DNA from 2 places in the Variovorax sp. PDC80 genome. Region 2 is predicted to be linked to the other one. Evidence: riboswitches for the same ligand, from Rfam matches in the RefSeq annotation. Region 2 holds a riboswitch; the other holds the start of a gene.
What was found. A riboswitch is a leader RNA that binds a small molecule or an ion and turns the genes downstream of it on or off. The one in region 2 is predicted to bind cobalamin.
Positions count from the first base shown of each region.

Region 1: it holds a riboswitch for cobalamin, as region 2 does, so the genes downstream of both, BM109_RS33675 (TonB-dependent receptor) here and BM109_RS09620 (TonB-dependent receptor domain-containing protein) in region 2, are expected to answer to the same signal.

Region 1 is NZ_FOWG01000015.1:92,050-96,206, forward strand. It holds gene BM109_RS33670 (ABC transporter substrate-binding protein) at 1-265, opposite strand, end outside; gene BM109_RS33675 (TonB-dependent receptor) at 268-2,352, opposite strand; cobalamin riboswitch at 2,537-2,795, opposite strand; gene BM109_RS33680 (ATP-binding protein) at 2,870-4,157, opposite strand, start outside.
Region 2 is NZ_FOWG01000002.1:877,451-881,607, forward strand. It holds gene BM109_RS09615 (cobyrinic acid a,c-diamide synthase CobB) at 1-233, opposite strand, end outside; gene BM109_RS09620 (TonB-dependent receptor domain-containing protein) at 272-2,230, opposite strand; cobalamin riboswitch at 2,326-2,575, opposite strand; gene BM109_RS09625 (ClcB-like voltage-gated chloride channel protein) at 2,680-4,157, shown strand, end outside.

The sequences.
Region 1 (4,157 bases), on a different contig from region 2:
TGCTGGGCTTGGCGCGCGCGTCCTCGGGCCAGCGCACGCGCCCGCCGATGGCCACCACGCGGTCGGCCAGGCCCAGGGCCCAGGCCAGCTCGACGTTGCTCGGGAACACCACGACGATGCGCCGCGGTGCGCGCGGCACGACGACGCGCCGGCCCAGCGCATCGACGAGCTCGCGTGGGAAGCCGCCCGATGGCGCCTCCTCGGCGCCCGCGGGCAGAACGGCCGTCATGCACACCATGCCGAGGATCGCGTCGCGCCGGTTCACGCTCAGAAGGTGTAGCGCGCGCGGGCGAACACCGTCCTCGGTGCGCCGGCGTTGCCGGCTTCCTGCGCCGACAGGTCGTCGGCGATGTAGTACTTGTTCGTTAGGTTGTTCACCCCGGCCTGCAGTGTGAGCGAAGGATTGACGCGATAGGCCACGGCGACGTTGAGCAGCAGGTAGCCGGGCAGCTTCTGCGGATTGACCGCATTGTCGCGGAGGTAGCGGCTGCCCACGTAGCTCGCGGTGCCGGTCACGGCCCAGGCGCCGTGCGCATAGGTCAGGCCCGCGCCCGCGATGTTGTGGGCCGACATGCGCACGCGGTAGCCGCCGAAGTTGGTGCTGCGCGCGCCGCTGTCGGTGTAGGTCTGGAAGTCCTTGAGCCGCGCGTCCTGCCAGGTGTAGTGCAGGTAGCCGTTCCAGCGCGGCGAGAGCTGGAACTGCAACTGGGTTTCGATGCCCTTGGTGCGCGAGGTCGCGTTGCTGAAGACGAAGGAGTCGGGGCCGTTGCGGTAGGAGCGCTGGCCGTCGATCTTCTCGGCCTCGAACAGGCTGAGCTGGTAGCTCCAGCGGTCGTCCGCGGCGCGGCCCTTCAGGCCCACTTCCTTGCTGCGCGTGATCTCGGGCCGCAGGATGTCGGGCACCACCACGCCGCCGCGCGTGTTGAGCGCCACGGCCTGCGGCCGGAAGCCTTCGCTCCAGTTCGCGAACACGGCGTGCGAGGAGGTATCGCCCTGCAGGAACAGCCAGTCCACGCCGGCGCGCGGGCTGGTGTGGCTGCCTTCCTGCGCCGAGATCACCTGCGTGCCCGTGCGGCCGAGCGTCTGCTCGAAGCGGTCGTGGCGCACGCCCAGCGTGAAGCCGACCGGGCCGTACTCGAAGCGGTCCTGCAGGTAGACGCTGCGCACCTCCTGGTCGAAGCGCGAGGAGGTGATGCTGCCGCGCACGCCGCGCGGATCGTTGCGCACGTTGCTCACGGGGATGCCGTAGAACGGTCCGCGGTAGGTGGGCGCGTTGCTGAAGCTCGGCGAATCGAGGCCCTGCCAGCCGCGCTCGAGGTTGAAGCCGGCCTGGAACTCGTTGCTCCAGCCCTTGCCCGCCATCAGGTGCGTGGCCGCGAGCTCGTGGTAGACGCCGCGGTCGGCGGTGTAGCTCTCGGAGTAGCCCTTGCTCACGGCCGCGGGCGGCGGAACGATGGTGATGCCGCCCGCGAAGAAGCGGTTGTAGCGCGCGAAGCTGCTCAGGTGGTTGATCGACCAGCCGGCGCCGAGCTCGAAGCGGTTCTTCCACGAGAAGGACTGGTAGTCGCCCGTGACGTAGGAGTCGGGAATGCCGTAGTTGTCGCGCGACGTGATGCCGAAGATCGGCTTGCCGTTGACCAGCGGCACGATCGAGCCGCGGTCGCCGCGCACGCGCGTGTCGTAGAGCTGGAAGCCGGTGGTCCAGTTGCGCGTGACGGCGAAGTCGCCGCCGACCAGCAGGGCCGACTGCGCGCGGCCGGCATCGCGCTGGAAGCCGTTGTAGTCGCTGTTGGCCACGCCGATGTAGAGGTTGCCGCGCTCGAAGTCCCAGCGGTAGCGCAGGCTGCCGTCGAGGCGGCCGTAGCTGCCGATGGTGGCCGTGAGGCTGCCGCCCGCGCGCTCGGGCTTCATGAAGAACTGCGCCACGCCGCCGATCGCGTTCTTGCCGTAGAGCGCCGAGGCCGGGCCCTTGATGAACTCGAGCCGGTCGACCAGGTCGGGCGCGATCAGCGTGATGTCGGCATTGCCCTGCAGCAGGCGCAGCGGCACGCCGTCCATCAGCACCAGCACGTCCTGCGTGTCGCGCAGGCCGCGGGTCTCGAAGCGCGAGTAGTAGTTGCCCTGCGTGCCGTACTGCAGGCCCGGCACGCTGCGCAGCGTGTCCTCGAGCGTGACGGCGCCCACCGCGTCGAGCTGCGCGCGTTCGACCGAATAGGTGGCGAAGGGCAGCCGCAGCGTGTCGGCTTCCTGGCGCGTGGCGGTGGAGATGGTCTTGCGGTCGCTGACGGTGGTGGGCGGCAGCGAACCGGCGCCCTCGGCGTCCTGCGCCGAAGCGACCGAGGCGAGCAGCATGACGCCGGATCCGATGAGGGCTTGGTGGGGTCTGACGCGACCGCGCCTGGAGATGTTGCGCACGTGGGCTTCCTTCGGGCCCGCGCTCCCGCGGGCCATGAGAACAAACCGGGCGCCGATGGATGCTGCAAGCGACCGGGTCCGCGCCCACGCGTGACCGGCCCGGCTTGCCTGCACTCCCGCAGCGACCGAACGAGGCGAAGGCCGGTATCCGGGCTTGCGGAGCGCAGCGAGGCATCGAGCGATGCTTCGCTGCCGCGATCCTCGCCTTCCCATGCCGAGGCACAGTGGCCGCCGGTGCCCGCGAAGGCATCGACTGTGAGGACCGCGAATCCGCCGACCGTTGCGGGGGCAGCGCAGGAATGGGGCCCTGTGGGGCTCGTCACCTGCTTCCCGTTTAACGCCGGTCGAGGGACCGGCGCACCTTCGCGCACGCCGGCTTGGGTGATGCTTTCGTTTGCATCGGCCGGCGGGGCGGATTATAGGAGCGGGTCTTGCGCCGCCTGGCGCGAAAAGCTCAGGGCGTGGGCGTGTGTGGCAGCCGCACCGTGAACACCACGTAGCCGTCGTCGTGCGCATAGCCGATGCTGCCGCGGTGCGAGCGCACGATGGCCTGCGCGATGTGCAGCCCCAGGCCCAGTCCGCCCTTGTTGCGCTCGTTGGGCACGCTGCGCTGCTTGAAGGCGCTGAACAGGTCGGGCACCAGCGCGGCATCGATCGGCGGCGCGCGGTTGGCCACGCTGAACACCACGTGCGCGTCGACCTGCTCGAGCCGGACGCGCACCGCCTCGCCGGGCAGGCCGTGGTGGCGCGCATTGCTCACGAGGTTGCCGATCAACTGCGCCATGCGGTCGGGGTCGGCCAGCACGGGCAGCGTCTTGGGCGCCTCCAGTTCGAGCTGCGAACCGGGGTAGGCGGTGCGCGACTCGTCGACCGCGTCTTCCAGCAGCCGCGCCAGGTCGATCTGCGCCGGCACCATCTGCAGGCCCATGCCGCTTTGCAGGCGCGAGGCATCGAGCACCTGGCCGATCAGCCGCGCCATGCGGCTGCTCGAGGTCTGGATGCGCTGGCCCAGCCGCGCGCCGGCGTTGCTGCCGTCGGGCAGGCTGCGTTCGAGCAGCTTGGCCGCCATCGTGATCGACTGCAGCGGGTCGCGCAGGTCGTGGCCGAGCACGGCCAGCAGCTCGGTGCGGGCCTTGTAGGTGTCGGCCAACCGCGCCGCGCTGGCGCGGATCAGCTCGTCGCGCAGCTGGCGCGCGAAGTCGAGGTCGTTGGCGCCCCAGGGCACGCTGGTGTCGCGCACCGTCTGCTTCCAGACGTCGAAGGAGCCGCGCGGCGTGAGCCGCGGCCCGAGCGGGCCGCTCACGTAATGCTTCTCGGGCTTGCCGCCCCAGCTGATGGTCTCGATCTGTTCCTTGCGCGCGAGCACCAGCCAGCCGTTGTCGATCGCATCGAAGCGCAGCGCGAGAAAGCCGCACCACACGCCGCCCAGCGAACGCAGGTTCTCGGGCAGTTGCTCGCGCTCGTGCAGCGCCACGATCTCGTCGCCGTTCTTCGACGCGGTGAGCCACTGCATCAGCGCCGCCGCGGCCTCGCGCGGCATGTCGCCTTCCACGTGCAGCCGCGACTGCTCGGCGATGACCGCCGCCTGCGCGTCGAAGGCATCGGCCAGCGGACGCGCCAGGCCGATCAGCGCGCTGAAGGTGTCCTCGGCATGCAGCACGGCCTCGATCAGCGAGCCGCGCAGCTGCGCCGCGCTCGAGGCCCGGCCCGCCTGTTCGCGCGCCAGCAGGCTCTGCACGTTC
Region 2 (4,157 bases):
TCCGACTCGGCCGCGGCCGCATGCAGCCGCGCGCGGCAGTCGGCCTCGCCGGTCATCCACAGGTCGAGCGAATGCACGGGCGCGCCGGTGGCGAGCCGCAGCCAGTGCGGGTCGAGGAAGTCGGGTCCGCACTTGAAGGCGCGCACGCGCCGGCCCTGGCGCGCATGCAGCCGCGCGAGCGCGGCGGCCACGGTGGTCTTGCCCTGCCCGGAGGCGGGCGCGGCCACGAGCACGGCGGCGCAGCTCGCCGCGCGATCAGGCAGGTGTTGGCTTACTGGGGCGTCCACTTCAATCCGACGTACGCGTTGCGGCCACCGGTGACGTAGCCGCGCGCGAGCATGTAGTCCTTGTCGCCCGCATTGTCGATGCGCGCGACCAGGTCGACGTCGCGCACGATCTTCGTGCTGGCCACGAGGTTCAGCAGCGTGTAGCCGCCGAGCGTGCGCGTGTTGGCCGCGTCGTCGTAGCGCTGGCTCGAGGTCTGCACCTCGGCGCCCAGCGTCCAGCCGCCGAGGCGCCAGTCGGCGCCCAGCGTGGCATAGCGCTTGGCGCGGCGCGCAAGCAGCTTGTCGGTCGCCAGGTCGCGCGGGTCCTGGAAGTCGAGCGAGGCGCGCAGCGTGACGTCGCCGATGCGGTGGCCGGCCGAGAGCGTCACGCCCTCGTAGCGCGCCCGCGCGGTGCTGCCGTAGCAGCCGAAGGACGAGGCGCAGCCCTTGGCGGTCGAGTCGAACACGATCAGGTTGCGCACCTGGTTGCGGTAGACCACGATGCCCGCGTTGGTCGGGCCGTCGGTGTACTTGAGGCCGAGCTCGACGTTGCGGCTCGACTCGGGCTGCAGGTCGGGCTTGCCGTATTCGCTGAAGCGCTGGTAGAGCGTGGGGGCGCGGAAGGCCGTGCCGGCCGACGCGGTCACGCGCAGCTTCGGCGTGATCGCGAAGCCGTAGGCGGCGCTGCCGGTGGTCTTGCCGCCGAACTCGCTGTCGTCGTCGTGGCGCACGTTGAGCTGCAGCGAATGCGGGCCCTGCACGAAGCCGTAGCCGAGCGAGACGGCATCCTGCGAACGCTTGCGCGCCAGGCCCTTGTCGGTGCTGCTGGTGGGCGCGTTCTCGAGCCGGTCCTCGCGGCGCTCGAGCGCGGCCGTCACCAGGTGCGGGCCGAAGCGCAGCTCGTTCTGGAACAGGTAGCCGCGCAGCCGGGTCTCGGTGCGGTAGTACGAGGGCATGGTGCTGTAGACCGACTGCGAATCGGTCACCTGCAGCCGCGTGCTGTAGACCTCGTTCCACTGCGCCGACCAGGTCAGGCCGCCGGTACGCAGCCGGTTGCGGCTCTGGTCGTCGAGGTAGTAGGCCGGCGGCTTGCTGCCGGACTTGGCGGCGTCGTAGCGCGCCTGCGTGTCGCTCGACAGCGCGGTGGCCTCGAGGCGCTGGCCGGGCGCGATCTGCCAGCCCAGGCGCACATTGCCCGAGGTGGTGTTGTAGCCGTCGCGATCGGGGCTGGTGAAGCCGTCCTTGGGCAAGGTGCGCTTCTCGAGCGGCTGGATGTTGAAGCCGCGGCTCTCCTCGTGGGCCACGCCGAACGAATAGTCGAAGGCATTGGCCTTGCCGCTGATCGCGGCCTCGGTGCGCGAAAGACCATGGCTGCCGAAGCCCACGCCGATCGAGGGCGACACGCCCTCCTCGCCGCGCTTGGTGAACAGCTGGATCACGCCGCCGATGGCGTCGGACCCGTAGACCGCGGCGGCCGGGCCGCGCAGCACCTCGATGCGGTCGATCTGCGCCAGCGGGATGCTTTCCCAGGCCGCGCCGCCGGTGGCCTGCGAGTCCACGCGCACGCCGTCGATGTAGACGGCGGTGAAGCGCGTCTCGGCGCCGCGGATGTAGACGCTGGTCGAGTTGCCCACGCCGCCGTTGCGCACGATCTGGATACCGGCCTGGCGCGCGAGCACGTCGGCCACGCCGGTGGATCCGCTGCGCTCGATGGTCTCGCGGTCGATCACCGAGACATCGGCCACCAGGTCCGACAGCGGCTGCGCGGTGCGGGTGGCGGTGACCACCGTCTCGCCGAGCACGCCGGGCTGTTGCTGTGCCGAAGCGACCGATGGCAGCTGGGCCAGCAGCAGGCCGCCGAAGGCCGGCACCAGGGCCAGCGGCAGGCCGGCCAGGCGCGCGCGCAAGGAGGACGCAGAAACGCGAGCGCGCGAACGGCGCGAGAAGGAAACGCAGGAAATCATGGAATGAGCGAACGAACGTCTATGCCCCTTGCCGGCCTCCCCGCCGGCGCCCGGGGCGCCATTGGCTCGTGCATGCATCGACGAAGCGAAGGGCATGCGCGAACCGCCTTGTTGGCCGGTATCCGGGCTGGCAGACCGGCCCTCGCCGCCTTCCCAGGCGCCTGTTTCAGGGCGCCCAGTGGCTCGTGTGGAGAGGGTGGCGCCTTGCGGCGCCGTCTGCTTGACCGTTGCGGGGGCAGCGCAGGCGGCTTCGGTGCCGGCGCGCGGCCGGTCCCTTCACTCCTGCTTCCCGTTGAACCGCGGCGCGTGAACCACGCCGCAGGCACCAACGGGCGAGATTCTAGGCGCTGCGCCACGCGCTTTAAGTCGAAAGTTGCGTGCGCCCGACGTTCGCCGCGTCCCGCGCACTAACATCGACAGGCTATGGGATGCCATCACCACCGCCCCGCATGACCCTGCGCTCCTCGCTGCTGCTGCGCCTGCGCTCCGCCCTGCAACGCCTGTTCGGCGTCTCGGGCTGGCAGTCGATGCTGCTGTGGTCCATCGTCGCCGGCCTGCTCGGCACGCTCGCGACCGAACTGTTCCGCGCCACGCTGCGCGGCTTCGAGCACCTGGTGCTCGGCCCCGGCGACAGCCTGGTCGCGATGGCGCGCGCGCTGCCGTGGTGGGCGCGCATCGCCTTCCCCGCCGCGGGCGGCCTGGTGGCCGGCGGGCTGCTCGTGCTCGCGAAGCGCGTCGCGGTGCGCAGCGCCACCTCCGACTACATGGAAGCGATCGTGCTCGGCGACGGCCGCATCCCGGTCACGCAGACGCTGGTGCGCAGCGCCTCCTCGCTCGTGAGCATCGGCACCGGCGGCTCGATCGGCCGCGAGGGCTCGATGGTGCAGCTCGCCGCATTGGCCGCCTCGCTGCTGGGCCGGGTGTTCCGCTTCCCGGTCGAGCGGCTGCGGCTGCTGGTGGCCTGCGGCGCGGCGGCCGGCCTCACGGCCGCGTACAACGCGCCGATCGCGGGCGCCTTCTTCGTCGCCGAGATCGTGCTCGGCTCGATCGTGATGGAGAGCGTGGGCCCGATCCTGATCGCGGCGGTGGTCGCCAACATCGTGATGCGCGCCCTGCCCGGCTACCAGCCGCCCTACCAGATGCCGGTGTTCCCCGAGCTGCATGGCGCCGAGATCCCGCTGTTCGCGCTGCTCGGCGTGCTGCTGGGCTTCGCGGCCGCGGGCTTCCTGCGCGCGCTGCAGGGCAGCCGGGCGCTGTTCGCGCGGCTGCCGTTCGCGCTGCCGTGGCGGCTCGCGCTCGGCGGGCTCGCGATGGGGCTGGTGTCGGTGCCCTGGCCCGAGGTCTGGGGCAATGGCTACAGCGTGGTCAACGCGGTGCTGCACACGCCCTGGACCTGGACCCTGATCGCGATGGTGCTCGCGGCCAAGCTGGTCGCCACGCTGGCCACGGCCGGCTCGGGCGCGGTGGGCGGCGTGTTCACGCCCGCGCTGTTCTTCGGCTGCATGGTGGGCGCGCTGTTCGGCCATGCCGCGCAGGCGCTGTGGCCGCATGCGGTGTCGGCGCCCTCGGCCTACGCGGTGGTGGGCATGGGCGCCTTTCTCGCGGGCGCGACGCAGGCGCCGCTGATGGCGATCCTCATGATCTTCGAGATGACGCTCAACTACCAGGTGATGCTGCCGCTGATGCTGGCCGGCGTGATCGCCTATTTCGTCGCGCGCTCGGCCAATGCGGGCTCGATGTACGAGATCACGCTGCGCCGGCGCGAGCAGCAGGACGAGCAGTTGCGGCTGCGCGCGCTGCACATCCGAGACCTGGTGCAGCCGGCGCAGACGGTGGTCGGCCCCGAGGCCGATCGCGAGGCGATGAGCCGGCTGTTCCTGCAGCACCCGGTGAAGTACCTCTACGTGGTCGATGCGCAGCAGCGCTA